One region of the Methylobacterium sp. FW306-05-D genome, then DNA from elsewhere that is predicted to be linked to it. Evidence: predicted binding sites of a transcription regulator. Region 1 holds the regulator's gene; each other region holds the start of a gene.
What was found. The regulator LexA, encoded in region 1, represses DNA repair genes until DNA is damaged. The targets are predictions, from matches to a motif close to TGTTCNNNNTGTGTTCNG.

Region 1 (5,249 bases):
TGGAGAACACCTCCTGGTCGCCATGGCTCCAGCCGAGACGCACCAAGTAGTTGCGCAGCGCGCTCGGCAGGTAGCCGAGGTCGCGATAGGCGTCGACGCCGAGCGCACCGTGGCGCTTCGAGAGCTTGGCCCCGTCGGCACCATGAATCAGCGGGATATGCGCCATGGCAGGCGCCTCCCAGCCGAGGGCATCGTAGATCTGGCGCTGACGCGCGGCATTGGTCAGGTGGTCGTCGCCGCGGATGACCTGGGTCACGCCCATGTCGTGGTCGTCGACCACCACCGCGAGCATGTAGGTCGGGTTGCCGTCCGAGCGCAGCAGCACGAGGTCGTCGAGATCCTTGTTCTGCCAGACGACGCGCCCCTGCACGCCGTCCTCGACCACCGTCTCACCGTCGGTGGGCGCGCGCAGGCGAATCACCGGTTTGACGCCTGCCGGCGCCTCGGACGGGTCACGGTCGCGCCAGCGGCCGTCATAGCGCAGTGGCCGCCCCTCGGCCCGGGCGGCCTCACGCATGGCCGTCAATTCCTCGGGCGTCGCGTAGCAGCGATACGCGTTGCCGGAGGCCAGCAGGCCCTCGGCGGCCTCCCGGTGACGGGCGGCCCGGGCGTACTGGTAGATGACGTCACCGTCCCAATCGAGGCCGAGCCAGCGCATGCCGTCGAGGATCGCGTCGATCGCGCCTTGCGTCGAGCGTTCACGGTCGGTGTCCTCGATGCGCAGCAGCATGCGGCCGCCGAAATGGCGGGCATAGAGCCAATTGAACAGGGCCGTGCGGGCCCCGCCGATATGGAGGTAGCCCGTGGGCGAGGGCGCGAAACGCGTGACGACGGCTGACGACATCAATCTGGACTTGATTTGCTCGTGAAACGGGCGGGAGGCGGATCGACCGGCCCGGAACCGCGCGTGTAGCATGCGCGGAAGCAAGCGTTAAGAAATCGTCATGTTCCAAAGATCGCAGGGCGGATCGGCGGCTGCGGGGCGCGGGCTTGCGGGCAGCAGCCGAAGGAAGACGCGATGGTGCAGGCACGCGCGACGGCAGCGATGGGGCGTCTCACCCGCCGCTTCGCCGCGCGTCGGCCGGGCGCCGAGGTCGTCCTCGCCTGGCTCCGCGCGGGCTGGACGCGCGAGATCGAGCAGCGCCGGCTCTTCGCCTGGCTCGCGGTGGCGTTCGGCTGCGGCATCCTCGTCTTCTTCCTCGGGACACAGGGCACTCCGTCGCTGGTCGCGCCGCTCGTCGCCGCGGCGTTGCTGGCCGCGACGACTCCGTTCCTGGGGGATCGCCCCGTCGGACTCGCCCTGGTCCTCGCGGCCATTGCGGCGTTCCTCGGGTTCGCTGCGGCGACGGCACGGGTGCAGCGCGTGACCGGTCCGATCCTGGCCCGCACGACGATCGCCCCCCTTGTCGGCACCATTGAAGGCCTGGACGAGCGTGAAGAGGGTGCGCGCCTGATCATTCGGGTGGAGAGCTTCGGCACCCTAGGGGCCGAACTCCGCCCGGCCCGGGTGCGCGTCTCCTATCGCAAGGCGAACACCCTGAAGCCGGGCGATCGTATCGCCGCGACGGCGCGCCTGCTCCCACCCCCGGAAGCGGCCCGGCCGGGTGGCTACGACTTCGCGCGCGACGCCTTCTTCCGCGAGATCGGCGCTGTCGGCTCCCTCGTCGGGAAGGTCGAGGTGCGTCCGGTGGCCGAGACGACCGATCGGCAGATCCGTCTCGCCGCCGCCGTCGATGCGGCACGGAATGCCCTGACACGCCAGATCACCGACGCCAATGGCGGACAGGCCGGGGCGGTCGCGGCGGCGTTGGTGACCGGCAAGCGGGGACTCATCAACGGGGAGACCAACGACATCCTGCGGGCCGCGGGCATCTACCACGTGGTCTCGATCTCGGGCCTGCACATGGTCTTGGCGGCCGGGGTGGTGTTCTGGCTCGTGCGGGCGCTGCTCGCCGTGGTGCCGTTCGCAGCGCTGCATTGGCCGATTAAGAAGATCGCGTCCGCCGTCGCCATGGTGGGCGTGACGGCCTATTGCGTGTTTTCCGGATGGGACATCGCCGCCGAACGGTCGCTGATCATGACCCTAGTCATGCTCGGCGCGATCCTGGTCGACCGGCCGGCCCTCAGCATGCGCAATCTGGCGATCGCCGCCCTGATCGCACTAGCCCGCGAACCGGAGGGCCTTCTCGGACCAAGCTTCCAGATGTCGTTCGGAGCGGTCGCCGGCCTGATCGCTTGCGCGCCATTGATCGCGGGGAGCGCCCTCGGTCGCGATGGCGCAGGCTGGCTGCCGCGCCTGTTCGCCCTCGTCACGACGGCGATCCTCGGGACCCTGGCAACGACGCTCGTGGCCCAGATCGCCACAGCCCCCTTCGCGACCTATCACTTCCAGACGGTGCAGCCCTTCGGACTCGTGGGCAACGCGCTCACCCTGCCGCTCGTCTCCCTGGCCGTGATGCCGTCGGCGGTCCTCGGCATTCTCGCCTATCCGTTCGCGCTGGATCAGCCGGTCTGGTGGGCGATGGGCCTCGCGGTCCGTGGTATGCTGACCATCTCGACCTGGATCGCGGGATTCGGGAACGCGGTTCTGGTGGTGCCAGCCTTCGGCGCCGGTCCCCTCGCGCTCATGGCCTCGGCGCTGATCATCCTGACCCTGCCGGCCTCGTCACTGCGCTGGCTCGGTCTCTGCCCGGCAGCAATCGGCGTCGTCCTCGCTACCTTTCCGGAGCGAAACGATATCTACATCGATCGCGAAGGGGCAGGCGGAGCCATCCGCGAGCGCAACGGGCAACTCGCGATCTTCGGCCGCCCACCGCCCTTCGTACTCGGCCAATGGCTCAAGGCCGACGGGGACGGACGCCGGGCGGAAGAGGTCAGTGCCTTCCGAGGCGCGCTGTGCGATGGCCTCGGCTGCACCCTGACCACGCCGGATGGACGCAGCCTTGCCCTCGTCAACGACAAACGGGCGCTTCCGGAAGATTGCGCACGCACCGAGATCCTGATCACTCGGCAAGCCGCGCCACCCGGCTGCGGCGCCGCGTTGATCCTTGATCGGCACTTCCTGACGGCGCACGGTGCGACGGCGATCCGCCTCGCCCGAGATGGACCCATCGTCACCACGGTCAAGCGTCCCGGCGACAGCGTGCCGTGGCGGGCGACACCGCCGAGGAAGGAGGACAACCTCTCGCCCCCTCAGGCAGACCCTTCACCGAATCGAAAGGCGCCCGAGCGCGAGCTTCTGGACTCCGATCCGCCCGGCGACGAACCGAGCGACGGGATTCTTCAGTAACGACGAACGAGGCTGACCAGACGCCCCTGGATCTGGACCCGGTCCGGCCCGAGCACGCGCGTCTCATAGGCCGGGTTCGCCGCTTCGAGGGCGATGGAGGAGCCGCGTCGGCGCAGGCGCTTCAGGGTCGCCTCCTCATCGTCGATCAGAGCCACGATGATGTCGCCCGTATTGGCCGTGTCCTGCTTGCGGATGACCACGAGATCGCCGTCCAGTATGCCCGCCTCGATCATCGAATCGCCGCGCACCTCGAGGGCGTAGTGCTCGCCACCAGCCAGGAAATCCGGTGACATCGTCACCGAGTGGCTCTGCTCCTGAATGGCGGAGATGGGCGTACCGGCCGCGATCCGGCCCATCACCGGGATGGTCACCGCACGCCCGCTCTCGTCGGTGGCCTGCGTCGTCGGCAGGCGGGAGACCGCGGCACCGGCCGGCAGACCCTTGCCCTTGCCGCCCTCGACCACGCTCGGCGTGAAGCGGCGGACCTCGGGTGTAGGAGCGACACGCGGGGCACCGGCGCTCCCACCGAGGCTCTCCGGCATCCGGATGACTTCGATGGCCCTTGCCCGGTTCGGGAGACGACGCAGAAAGCCGCGCTCCTCCAGCGCCGTGATCAACCGATGGATGCCAGACTTCGACTTGAGGTCGAGAGCGTCCTTCATTTCGTCGAAGGAGGGGGGAACGCCGCTCTCGCGCATCCGGAGCTGGATGAACTGGAGCAGGTCCAGCTGCTTACGCGTCAACATGCGGGACACTCTTCGTTGGCGCCGGGGATCGCGGCGAGCGGCATCAGAAACAAAACACGAACACGTTAAACGTTCCGTAAGTGTTCTGCAAGGGTTCCTGCCGAAAGCGCGGGTAGCCCGACGATTGTTCCGGCGAGGACGGGTTTCGCGGACGCCGCCGACCGCCATTTTGAGGGGATCGCTCAGGGTGAATGAGCGCCGTCGAGATCGAATCGAGGTCGGCGCGGTCCAGGCGAACGGAACGCGAAGTCCGCTATCGTTTCCCGCTGCGTTCCGCCTTCGATGCGGCGTCGGTTCCGGAATCGGTGGGACCGCGGGGGTCCTGCCAGAAGGTATCGAACAGCCGCTGCATGGCGCGTGCGTTCTCCTGCTGTACCTCGAGGCCCGTCTGGAACATCTGCTGCATCAGGTCGAAGGGGGCATCCGAGGCCGCCTTGTCCGGCACGGCGGGCGTGGGAGCCGTGAGCCGGGGCTGCGCAGGGCGCGACCGCGCCTGAGGAGCGGGCGGTGTCGGGCTGGTCGCGTTGCCGCCGGACTTCAGGAAAGCCTCCATCATCTGCGACCAGGCATTGGGGGCGAAGCCGAACGGGTTCGCCTCGGCGCGCGGGGCCGGCGCAGGCGATGGAGTCTGATTGATCATCACGTGGACGATTCCGGCCACCACCATGCCGGCCATGACGGGCAGCATCTGCTTTAGGGCCGGCATCGCCACGCCGCTGACTGTCGCGGCCTGCTGCAGCACCGCCTGGCTGAGATGCGTCGACCCGAACAGCTGCTTGACCAGCATGTCCATCGGCGGCGTCGCGCTCGGTGCCGGGGACGCGGTCGGACCGACGAGGTTGAATAGGTGGGCGAAGCCTGTCGGATCGTGGGCGACGTTGCGCTGCAACCCCATGGTCAGGGCCGGCAGCAGCGCCTCCATCGCGCGCAGGCTCTGTTCCGGCGAGAGCCCAAATTGCCGTCCGAATCCCTGCGCGTTGGCGCCCGCCTGCGCCTGGAGGATGTCGAACAGATTGAACATGGCGGCCTCGCGGACGAACAGCGGTTTTCCCGGTTATCGACCCGGGTGTACCGCGCGAAGTCTGTCGCATCCGATGAGCACTGACCAGCCCGAGTGCCTCACGGCTGCCCGATTCCACGCCGAGGCCCGGCGGCATCAACCTGTTTCTTGCCCAGGACACGCCGATGCGCTTCCCCGCGCCCCTGATCGAGGG
Region 2 (5,249 bases), on a different contig from region 1:
ACGACAAGTACAATTCCCTTGAGCAGGGCGACATCGAGGAGGCCATGCAGGCGGCGAGCGCCATCGGCGACGACAAGCTCCAGAAGCAGTCCCAGGGCTACGCCGTGCCGGATTCGTTCACGCACGGTTCGTCCGAGCAGCGGATGCGCTGGTTCATGACCGGCTACCGCAGCGGGCAGACCAAGTCCTGCGACACGTTCCGGGCAGCGCGCAACTGAGGTGCAGGGGACGCGCTGTCCGGCTCCCGTGCTTTGGGATACCATCGTGCCGGTACCCCCCGGGTTCGGTTGAAGGCATTTCGTGATGGTCGCATCGGACAAGACCCGCAGCTTCATCCCGCTGGCCATCGCGGTGCTCACGGTCTCGGACACCCGCGTCGAGGAGGATGACCGCTCCGGCGACACCCTCGTGGAGCGCCTGAAAACGGCGGGCCACACCCTGGCGGCCCGCGCCATCGTCCCCGACGAGGTCGAGGCGATCCGCGGGCAGGTGGAGGCCTGGAGCAGCGACCCGGCGGTCGACGTCGTCATCACCACGGGCGGAACCGGGTTCACCGGGCGCGACGTCACCCCCGAAGCGATCGAGCCACTCTTCGAGAAGCGGATGGACGGCTTCTCGGCCGTCTTCCACCGGATCTCCTACGACAAGATCGGGACCTCGACCCTGCAGTCGCGGGCCACGGCCGGCGTCGCCAATGCCACCTACATCTTCGTCCTGCCCGGATCGCCCGGCGCCTGTCGCGACGCCTGGGACGGTATTCTGGCGGCGCAGCTCGATTATCGCCACCGCCCCTGCAACTTCGTCGAGATCATGCCTCGGCTCGACGAGCACCTGCGGCGGGGCGCTTCGATCACGGTCTGAGGCTCTGCCGGAAACCGGCCGTTCGAATCAGGCTCGATCGAGACGGGCCGAGAGTGCACGGACCTTCAGGCGGCGGCCGAAGGTCGGACCGGCCAGGAGACGTTCACGCCGGACGAGATCACCCGGTCGCGGAGCGTTGACGCCGATGACGCTCTCGCCACGGGCAGCCAGGCGTGCCGGCAGACCGGTATGCGAGCGCCGGAGACGGGCCAACGCGACCTCCGGCCGGGCCGTGCCGATGAAGCGGTCGACGAGGCGGATCCAGCCCTCCACCGGAACGTCGCCGGCCTCGAGGCAGAGCACCCAGTCCCGCCGCGCCGCCTTCGCCCCCGCCGACCAGGGCGACGACCCGCGTCCGCGCAGCACGACCTTGGCGCCGGTCGCCTCGGCCACCGTCTCGATCGCCGGGTTCGCCGCGGACACGATGATCACCGCATCGCCCACGAGCCCCGCTGCGACGCCCGCCACCAGCGCGCCGAGCGTATCGGCGAGTTGATCGACGGCATCGGGGTCGTTGGGCCGGGTCACTGAGATGAGAGCCGAGAGCATGCGCGCGCATACCGCATTTTTGCGTGGAGCAAAGCCATTCCACGGAAACGCATCGCCGACAGGCGGGTAGAAATGCCGAGGCAGACGGGATCTGCCTGAAATATCGGCAGTTTCCCCCGCGCGTGTTCGTGTTATGTTCCTGGTCGATCCGACGGATGATCAGTGCCGATGCCTCCAGACGCGCCTCGTTCTTCAACGGCCGACCTGGAGCCCTTACGGCGCCTCGGCGATACGACGCCGCAGCCGGCGGGACGGCGCGGACGGGGTGCGACAGCCAACCCGAGCGGACGCTACGAGGCGGCGCGGCGGGAAGCCTTCGACGACGGCTGGCACGGCATCGGGGAGGGGGCGCCCCTGCGGACCGAGGTGAGGCCGGAGCACGCCCGCACGCTCATCACCCGCAACACCTCGCCGGACATCTCGTTCGATCGGTCGATCAATCCCTACCGCGGCTGCGAGCATGGCTGCGTCTACTGCTTCGCCCGACCGAACCACGCCTATGTCGGTCTCTCGCCGGGCCTCGATTTCGAGACCAAGCTGTTCCGGAAGGTGGATGCCGGCGCCCTGCTCGAACGGGAATTGTCGGCACCGGGCTACAGCCCCGCCACCATCGCACTCGGCACCGCCACCGATCCCTACCAGCCGATCGAGCGGGAGCACCGCGTCACGCGCGCGGTGTTGGAAGTTCTGGCACGCTTCCGCCACCCGGTCGGGATCGTGACCAAATCGAATCTCGTCGTACGCGACATCGACCTGCTGACCGATCTCGCCCGGGACGGGCTCGTGAAGGTGGCGGTCTCGGTGACCACCCTCGATCCGGAACTGGCGCGCCGGCTGGAGCCGCGGGCACCCCATCCGACGAAGCGCCTGGAAGCGATCGGACGGTTGAGTGCGGCTGGCATCCCCGTGATGGTCATCGCCGCGCCGATCATTCCGTCGCTGAACGACCACGAGGTCGAGGCGATCCTGGCCCGGGCCCGCGACCTCGGCGCCGTGGAGGCGAGCCACGTGCTCCTGCGCCTGCCGCTCGAACTCGACGCCCTGGTGAACGACTGGTTTGCCGAGCACTACCCGGGCCGACAGCGGCACGTCATGTCGCTGGTCCGCGCGGCCCGCGGCGGACGCGCCTACGACGCGACCTTCGGAACGCGGATGACGGGCACCGGCGCCTATGCCGACCTCATCCGCCAGCGCATGCGCCTCGCCCGTCAGCGTCTCGGCTATCCCGAGGTGCGGCGGCGTCTGCGCACCGACCTGTTCAGAGTCCCGACGGACCAGTTGAGCCTGTTCTGAGGTCGTAGGCACGGGTGAAACTGAGGCGGTGGTGGGGAGAGCGGCCGCGGAGTGCGAGCCCGGCGAGGTGGGTACGCGTGCCGTAGCCGACATTGCTCGCCCAACCGTAATCCGGATAGCGGTGGGCGAGCCGCCGCATCAACGCATCGCGCAGGGTCTTGGCGACGATGGAGGCGGCCGCGATTTGCGGCACCAGCCGGTCGCCGCCGATCACGGCCCGGCCGGGCAAAGCAAGACCGGGAACGGGGTCGCGACCGTCCACCCAGACGGGCGCTTCGAGCCCCAGGGCCAGCACCGCCCGCCGCATGGCATCGAGGGTGGCGGCACGGACGTTGATCCGATCGACCAGGGCGCGCGAGCCGGCCGCCATTGCGACGCGGGCTTGCGCGCGGATCAGCGGGGTCAGCGCCTCGCGCTCGGCTGCCTTCAGGCGCTTGCTGTCGTCGAGGCGGGCGAACAGAGCGGGCGCGAGAGCGGCCGGGTCGAACCAGACCGCCGCGACGATCACGGGTCCGCAGAGGGCACCGCGTCCGACCTCGTCGCAGCCGATGACGGCCGGGAAGGTCTCTGCCAGGCGCGGGTCGAACGGCGGCATCGGGCATGTTCCTGGGCGGGGGACTGGCCCGCCCCCCTAACGCGGAGCGCGCGGCCGGTCCACGCCTCAGCGGAGTTCGACGACACCGCGCGGAGCGTCGTCCGAGGCCCGGAGCCGCATCGGTGCCGTGCCGTGGGCGCGGGCGATGTTGTCATAGAACTGGCGCGCGCTCTCCGCCCAGGTGTAGCGCAGGGCTTCGCTCCGGCAGCGGGCGCGCGGGATCGCGAGGGCGCCGAGGGCGGCCGTACGCAGGTCATGGTCGAGCACGCCGGCACCCGTCCGGCCGATCACGTCGAGGGGGCCGGTGACGGGATAGGCGGCCACGGGCACCCCGCAGGCGAGGGCTTCGAGGAGCACGATCCCGAAGGTATCGGTCAGGCTCGGAAATACGAAGGCGTCGGCGCCGGCATAGAGTGCGGCGAGGTCGGCGCCGGTCCGGGTGCCGAGGAAATGCGCCTCGGGCGCGATCGCTGCGAGGCGGGCCCGGTCCGGCCCGTCTCCGACGACCACCTTGGTACCGGGCAGGTCGAGACGCAGGAACGCTTCGAGATTCTTCTCCACCGCGAGCCGCCCCACCGACAGGAAGATCGGGCGGGGCAGGCCGGCGAGATCGGCCGGCTCCGGCATCACCGGCGAGCGCGGCCGGAACAGGTCGGTGTCGACCCCGCGGGTCCAGCGCATCAGGTTGGTGAAGCCGCGTGCTTCGAGGTCGCGCTCCAGGGAGGGTGTCGACACCATCGTGCCGTTCGCCGCGCCGTGGAAGCGGCGGAGCCAGGCGTAGCTCCAGGCTTCCGGCACCGGCGCCCGGGCCGAGAGGTATTCCGGAAACCGGGTGTGGTAGCTCGTCGTGAAGGGCCGGCGATGGGCCAGGCAGTAGCGCCGGGTGGCGTAGCCGACCGTTCCCTCCGTCGAGATGTGGACGTGGGTCGGACGAAGGTCGTTCCAGAGCTGCGACACGTGCCGCTTGGTCGCGTAGGCCAGCCGGATCTCCGGGTAGCCCGGCAGCGGCACGGACGCGAAGTCCTGGTGCGTCAGGAACACCGGATCGAAGCCGTAGGCGGCCCCGGCCGCCGCCATGTTCTCCAGGGAGCGGACGACGCCGTTCACCTGCGGGTGCCAGGCATCCGTGGCGATGAGGAGCCTCACGCGACCGCCCGGGCTCCGTCGGGACGCTGGCGTCCGACGAGGTCGGCCCGCGCGGTGCGTGCCCGCACCAGGCTCGGATAGTGCAGCACCTCCATGGTACCGTCGTAATGCTCGACGATGGCGGTGCAGGATTCCACCCAGTCGCCGGTGTTGAGGTAGGTCAGCCCGTTGATCTGGCGATTGGCCGCATGGTGGATGTGACCGCAGATCACCCCGTCGGCGCCGACGCGCTTGGCTTCGGCGCTCAGCAGTTCCTCGAACTTGCCGATGAAGTTGACCGCGTTCTTCACCTTGAGCTTGGCCCAGGCCGAGAGGGACCAGTAGGCGAGCCCGAGGCGACGGCGCGCCGTGTTGACGTAGGTGTTGATGAACAGCGCGAAGGCGTAGGCGCCGTCGCCCAGGAAGGCGAGCCACTTGGCATGGCGCACCACCATGTCGAACTGGTCGCCGTGGATGACGAGGTAGCGCTTGCCGTCGGCGGCCTCGTGCAGGCGCTGGTCGGCGATCTCGATGCCGCCGAAGGTCATGCCGATATAGTCGCGCAGGAATTCGTCGTGGTTGCCCGGGACATAGACCAGCGTCGAGCCCTTGCGCACCTTGCGCATCAGCTTCTGCACGACGTCGTTGTGGCTCTGGGGCCAGTACCAGCCGGATTTGAGTTGCCAGCCGTCGATGATGTCGCCGACGAGATAGATCTCGTCCGCATCGTAATCGCGCAGAAATTCCAGCAAAAGGTCGGCTTGGCATCCCTTGGTGCCGAGATGCATGTCGGACAGGAACAATGTCCGGACGCGGGTCGTCTCGG
Region 3 (5,249 bases), on a different contig from region 1:
CGCGATCTCGAAGGCGGCCTCGCCCATGCGCTCCTTCATGGTCTCGGTCAGCGGCGCGACCCAGGGGGCGATCTTCTCTTCGAGCGTTCCGGGGAAGAAGCCGAGGGAGCGGCCCGAGGGCACGTTCGGCCGGGTGATGATCACCTTGGCGATGCGGCGCTGGCGGAGCTGGTCGGCGGCGCGGGTGCCCGCGATGAAGGTCTTGCCGGTGCCGGCCGGGCCGAGCACGATGACCTGCTTGTGAAGGGCGAGGGCGTCGAGATACTGCGCCTGCCGGTCGGTGAGGGGCTGGATCGGACTTAAGTTACGTTCTTCGTCGAAGCGGGTTTTGTGCAGCCGGACCGGACGGTCCTCAACGAGTTCAAGTCGTGCGCGACGTCTCTTCATCGATCAACACTCCAACCGGACTTGCCAACCTGGATTTAATCTGAGCCTGACTTGCTGAACTGGCTTCGCATCATTCCTTGACCGTTCCCGTTTCGGCGATCCTTTCCACCTCGCCCGCTTCACAGCCAATCCGGAGACCGCCCTCAAGTTCCGGGCGGCTCCATCAAGCCTGTGGATTTCCGATGCGGCTCCCATGACCGCAGGACTTCGCGTTGCACGCACCATGCCGCGGCGGGCGCGACAGGGGCGTGACAGCAACTATTCTTGCGAATGATGTACAAAGTCTGCGCTGATGCTGCACTGCGGGAGCAAATCGGCCGCCGCGGCCGATTGCCTGGTCCTGTGTCCGAAAAGACGCAGTCCGCATCGGCGCGACGCCCTCCGCAGCCCCCGGCGTCCCGCGATCAGGCCGCCTGGATGAAGCTGTCGAGGACCATCTTCCGGCCGGCCTTGTCGAAATCAACGGTCAGCTTGTTGCCGTCCACACCCGCGACCGTTCCGGGGCCGAACTTGGTGTGGAACACCCGCATGTCGACGCTGAAGGCCGAGGGCGCGCCGGTGGACTTGGCGATGAGCTCGCCCTCGATCTGGCGCGGGCCGCCGCGGCCGGCCGCCGGGCGGTTGCCCACCCCGTAGCCGTTGGCGTTGCCCGATTGCGCCGTGTTGGCCTGGGCCCGCTGCCAGCCCGGCGTGCCGTAGGAGGAGCCGAAGGGCGTCGGATTGCGGTCGAAGCGCGAGGCTCCGGCCGAGAAGTGGGCGGGGGCGTCGAGCACGTCGACGCTGTCCTCGGGCAGCTCGTCGATGAAGCGGCTCGGCACCGTGGAGGACCACAGGCCGTGGATGCGCCGGTTGACGGCGAAGGACAGCTTGGCGCGCTTGCGGGCGCGGGTCAGGCCCACATGGGCGAGGCGGCGCTCCTCCTCCAGGCCGGCGCGGCCGCTCTCGTCCAGCGCCCGCTGGTTGGGGAACAGCCCGTCCTCCCAGCCCGGCAGGAAGACGGTGTCGAATTCCAGGCCCTTGGCGGCGTGGAGGGTCATCAGCGAGACCCGATCGGCGCCCTCCTGCTCGCTGGCCTCCATGACGAGGGAGACGTGCTCGAGGAAGGCGGCGAGATCCGGGAATTCCTCCATGGAGCGCACGAACTCCTTGAGGTTCTCCAGGCGCCCGGCGGCGTCGGCCGATTTCTCCTTCTGCCACATCTCGGTGTAGCCGGATTCCTCCAGGATGGTCTGCGCCACCTCGGAATGGGGCTGCGTGCCGACGAGGCGCGACCACCGCGAAAAGCTCTCGACCAGGGCCCGGACGCCGGAGCGGGCGCGGGGCTTCAGCTCGTCGGTCTCCACGACCAGGCGGGCGGCCTGGAGCAGGGGCACCCGCTCGGCCCTTGCATAGGCGTGCAGCGCCTGCAGGGTGGCGTCGCCGAGGCCTCGCTTGGGCGTATTGAAGATGCGCTCGAAGGCGAGGTCGTCGGAGGGGTTGGCGGTGACGCGCAGATAGGCGAGCGCGTCGCGGATCTCCGCCCGCTCGTAGAAGCGCGGGCCGCCGATGACCCGGTAGGGCAGGCCGAGCTGGACGAAGCGGTCCTCAATCTCGCGCATCTGCGCCGAGATCCGCACCAGCACGGCGATCTCGGAGAGCGGGTGCTGCTTGGCCTGCAGGCTCTCGATCGCCTCCGCGACCTGGCGCGCCTCCTCCTCCGAATCCCAGGCGCCCGACACGGTCACCTTCTCGCCGGCCACGTCCTCGGTGCGCAGGGTCTTGCCGAGGCGGCCCTCGTTCTTGGCGATGAGGCCGGAGGCGGCGGCGAGGATATGGCCGGTGGAGCGGTAGTTGCGCTCCAAGCGGACCACCACGGCGCCGGGGAAATCGTGCTCGAAGCGCAGGATGTTGTCGACCTCGGCGCCGCGCCAGCCATAGATCGACTGGTCGTCGTCGCCCACGCAGGCCACGTTGCGGTGGCCCTGCGCCAGCAGGCGCAGCCAGAGGTACTGGGCGACGTTGGTGTCCTGGTACTCGTCCACGAGGATGTAGCGGAAGCGCTGCTGGTAGTTCTCCAGCACGTCCGGGTTCTCGCGCCAGAGCTTGAGGCAGAGCAGCAGCAGGTCGCCGAAATCGGCGGCGTTCAGCGTCAGGAGCCGGGCCTGGTAGGCGGAATAGAGCGCGCCGCCCTTGCCGAAGGCGAAGGCCTGGGCTTCCCCCGGCGGCACCTGCTCGGGCGTCAGGCCGCGGTTCTTCCAGCCGTCGATGGCCGAGGACAGGGCCCGGGCCGGCCAGCGCTTCTCGTCGATGTTCTGGTCGACGATGACCTGCTTCATCAAGCGGAGTTGGTCGTCCATGCCCAGGATCGTGAAATCGGAGCGCAGGCCCACCAGCTCGGCATGCCGGCGCAGGATCTTGGTGCCGATGGAATGGAAGGTGCCGAGCCAGGGCATGCCCTCGCCGGCCGGCCCGATGAGCCCGCCGATGCGGTGCTTCATCTCGCGGGCGGCCTTGTTGGTGAAGGTCACCGAGAGGATGTCGAAGGGCCGCGCCTTGCCGGTGGCGATGAGGTGGGCGATTCGCGTCGTCAGCACCCGGGTCTTGCCGGTGCCGGCCCCGGCCAGGACGAGCACCGGCCCGTCCGTCGCCTCGACGGCGCGGCGCTGCTCGTCGTTCAGCCCCTCCAGGTAGGGACTGCCCTGCGGCCGCAGGTAGGCCATGGCACGGGCGGCGATGGAGGTCGGGGCGGCGTCGGAGGCGGATGCGCCGGCCGCGTCGAAGCGTTGGGTCATCGCGCATCCCTGGACCAAAACGCGAACGGCGTCGAGAGTCGCGCGTGTTACGAGGCAGGCCCGGCCCCCTCTCGGATGATTTCAGAGGTTTCGTTTCGGAAGCACCGCGTCTCTCGGAGGGGCTCGGATCGACGATCAAATTCATCCGAAAATCGGATGAGGAATTGCCGAGAGCCATGCCCCGGACTATAGCTCGATCGGACGGGCGAGGCGCGGCGATGGGCAAGCTCTATCAGTCGGGCAGCGTCATCCTTCGGGTCTATGCCAACGATCATCTGCCGCCGCATTTCCACATTCTGACACCGGATCACGAGGCTCTCGTGGAGATCGCCACCCTGCGACTGCTGGCCGGCTCCCTACCCGGCAAGAGCGAGCGCGAAGCCCTGGCCTGGGCCGCCGCGAACCGCGACGCCGTCGCGGCCGAATGGAATCGGACCAACGCCCGCTTCCCGATTGCCTGAGGAGGTTGCCGTGACCGATCCCCTGCCCCGCATCTCCACCGTCATCGCCACGGGTCCCACCAGCCTCGGCGTGATGTGGTGCGACGACCGTTCCGATCGCGTGGACCTCGCCGGATGGATCGCCACCGGCGGGGAGATCCTGTCGCCTCTGAGCGATTACGCCCTGTTCGCCACGGTCCGGCTAGGGGATCACGGGACCTGCGTGGAATGGGGCGGCGAGGACGGCGACCTCGCCATCGATGCCCATCATCTCAGGCTGATCGCGGATGAGCAGCGGCGGTTCGGCGGCGCAGAGGTCGCTGCCTGGCAGGCGGCCGCCGGACTGTCGAACCAGGAATCCGCGGATTTCCTCGGCCTCTCGCTGAGCACGTGGAACGCCTACAAGGCGGGCATCAGCGCGGTGCCGACTCCCGTGGCGATGGCGTGTCGGGCGGCCCTGCGCGACCCGATCCTGCTCCATGCCCACTATCGGCCGCGCAAACGGGGCCGCCCGCGCCGCGTGGGCGCCCCCAGCGCAGCGTAGGGTTGCGCGGTCCGCCAGGCAGAGACCGCGACACACTGAGACTCCGGCGGCCGAGAACGGAAGAGGACTGAAACCCGCAACCGCGCGTCGCTGCCGACGATCGATGCGGCAGTCTCACGCAGCGTCGCAGAACCTTCGGAACCGGGACCCCGCCTTCCCGCGGACGAGTCGTCTCACCAGATCAAGACATCACGGTCCACCAGACAAGGACGACGCCATGCGCAGCTCTGCAGCCCTCCTCCTCGCCGGCCTCGCGGTTCTCGCCGCCGGTCCGGCCCTCGCCCAGGTCTCCTCCCGCGGCGTCGACAGCCTCAACGACACGAACGAGCGCCTCTCCACCCGCAGCGAACTGCGCGGCATCGAGCAGCGCCAGCAGTTCGACACCAACCAGACGCGGATGCAGATCCAGCGCAGTGACCTGTTCCGGCCGAGTGCGCCCGCCGCCCCGATCGTGGTTCCGGGCCGCCGCTGAGGCCGAACGGCCGGGCCGGGCGCACCGTGCAGGCCCTGGCGCGCACCGGCCTTCCCTGTGCTATGTGCGCCGGCGGGGCAGGTCCCGGCCCGGGTGACGAGGCGGAACAGAGACGGTGCGTGACATCCTGACCGCGCTGGCGGGCGCCGTCATCCTGCTCCTCGTCGCGGCCCTCGCCGTTCCGCCCTTCGTGGCCTGGGAGGGCTATCGTGGCACGCTCGACCGCACGATCGCGCGCTCCCTCGGAATCGCGGCGCAGACCGAGGGACGCATCGGCCTCCGTCTCCTGCCCTCGCCGCGCCTGAAGCTCGACCGCCTGCGCCTGGGCCCGGGCACCGGCGCTGCGCCGGGGGCCGCCCTCGACCAGCCCCAGCTCGACCTGCAGTGGATCAAGGCCGAGATCGCCCTGGCGCCGCTCCTGAAGGGCGAGATCCGCTTCACCGAGACGCGGGTCGGCCGGGCTGAGGTCAAGCTTCCCGTCACCGACGGCGAGGCGATCCTGCTGCCCGCCCGCGGCCTCTCGGCCGCCCTGCGGCGCGACCTCGCCATCGAGGACCTGTCGATCCGGCAGTTCGTACTGACGACCCAGGTGCCGGCGACGGGTCGGACCGAGCAGTTCTACGCCGAGGCCCTGC

Region 2: the regulator LexA is predicted to act here: its motif matches at 1,534-1,551, upstream of AC3WLN_RS01285 (PA0069 family radical SAM protein).
Region 3: the regulator LexA is predicted to act here: its motif matches at 3,169-3,186, upstream of AC3WLN_RS05120 (ATP-dependent helicase).

Annotation. Positions count from the first base shown of each region.
Region 1 is NZ_JBYSXL010000005.1:49,884-55,132, forward strand. Features, by position in the region: gene gltX (glutamate--tRNA ligase) at 1-844, opposite strand, end outside; gene AC3WLN_RS03645 (ComEC/Rec2 family competence protein) at 1,019-3,289, shown strand; gene lexA (transcriptional repressor LexA) at 3,283-4,035, opposite strand; gene AC3WLN_RS03655 (DUF937 domain-containing protein) at 4,289-5,056, opposite strand; gene sfsA (DNA/RNA nuclease SfsA) at 5,221-5,249, shown strand, end outside.
Region 2 is NZ_JBYSXL010000002.1:30,140-35,388, reverse strand. Features, by position in the region: gene ypfJ (KPN_02809 family neutral zinc metallopeptidase) at 1-218, shown strand, start outside; gene moaB (molybdenum cofactor biosynthesis protein B) at 304-861, shown strand; gene AC3WLN_RS01290 (glycosyltransferase family protein) at 889-1,410, opposite strand; gene AC3WLN_RS01285 (PA0069 family radical SAM protein) at 1,579-2,703, shown strand; gene rnhB (ribonuclease HII) at 2,669-3,298, opposite strand; gene AC3WLN_RS01275 (glycosyltransferase family 4 protein) at 3,365-4,444, opposite strand; gene AC3WLN_RS01270 (UDP-2,3-diacylglucosamine diphosphatase) at 4,441-5,249, opposite strand, start outside.
Region 3 is NZ_JBYSXL010000008.1:20,822-26,070, reverse strand. Features, by position in the region: gene AC3WLN_RS05125 (PhoH family protein) at 1-387, opposite strand, end outside; gene AC3WLN_RS05120 (ATP-dependent helicase) at 792-3,158, opposite strand; gene AC3WLN_RS05115 (DUF4160 domain-containing protein) at 3,377-3,619, shown strand; gene AC3WLN_RS05110 (hypothetical protein) at 3,630-4,142, shown strand; gene AC3WLN_RS05105 (hypothetical protein) at 4,360-4,614, shown strand; gene AC3WLN_RS05100 (AsmA family protein) at 4,730-5,249, shown strand, end outside.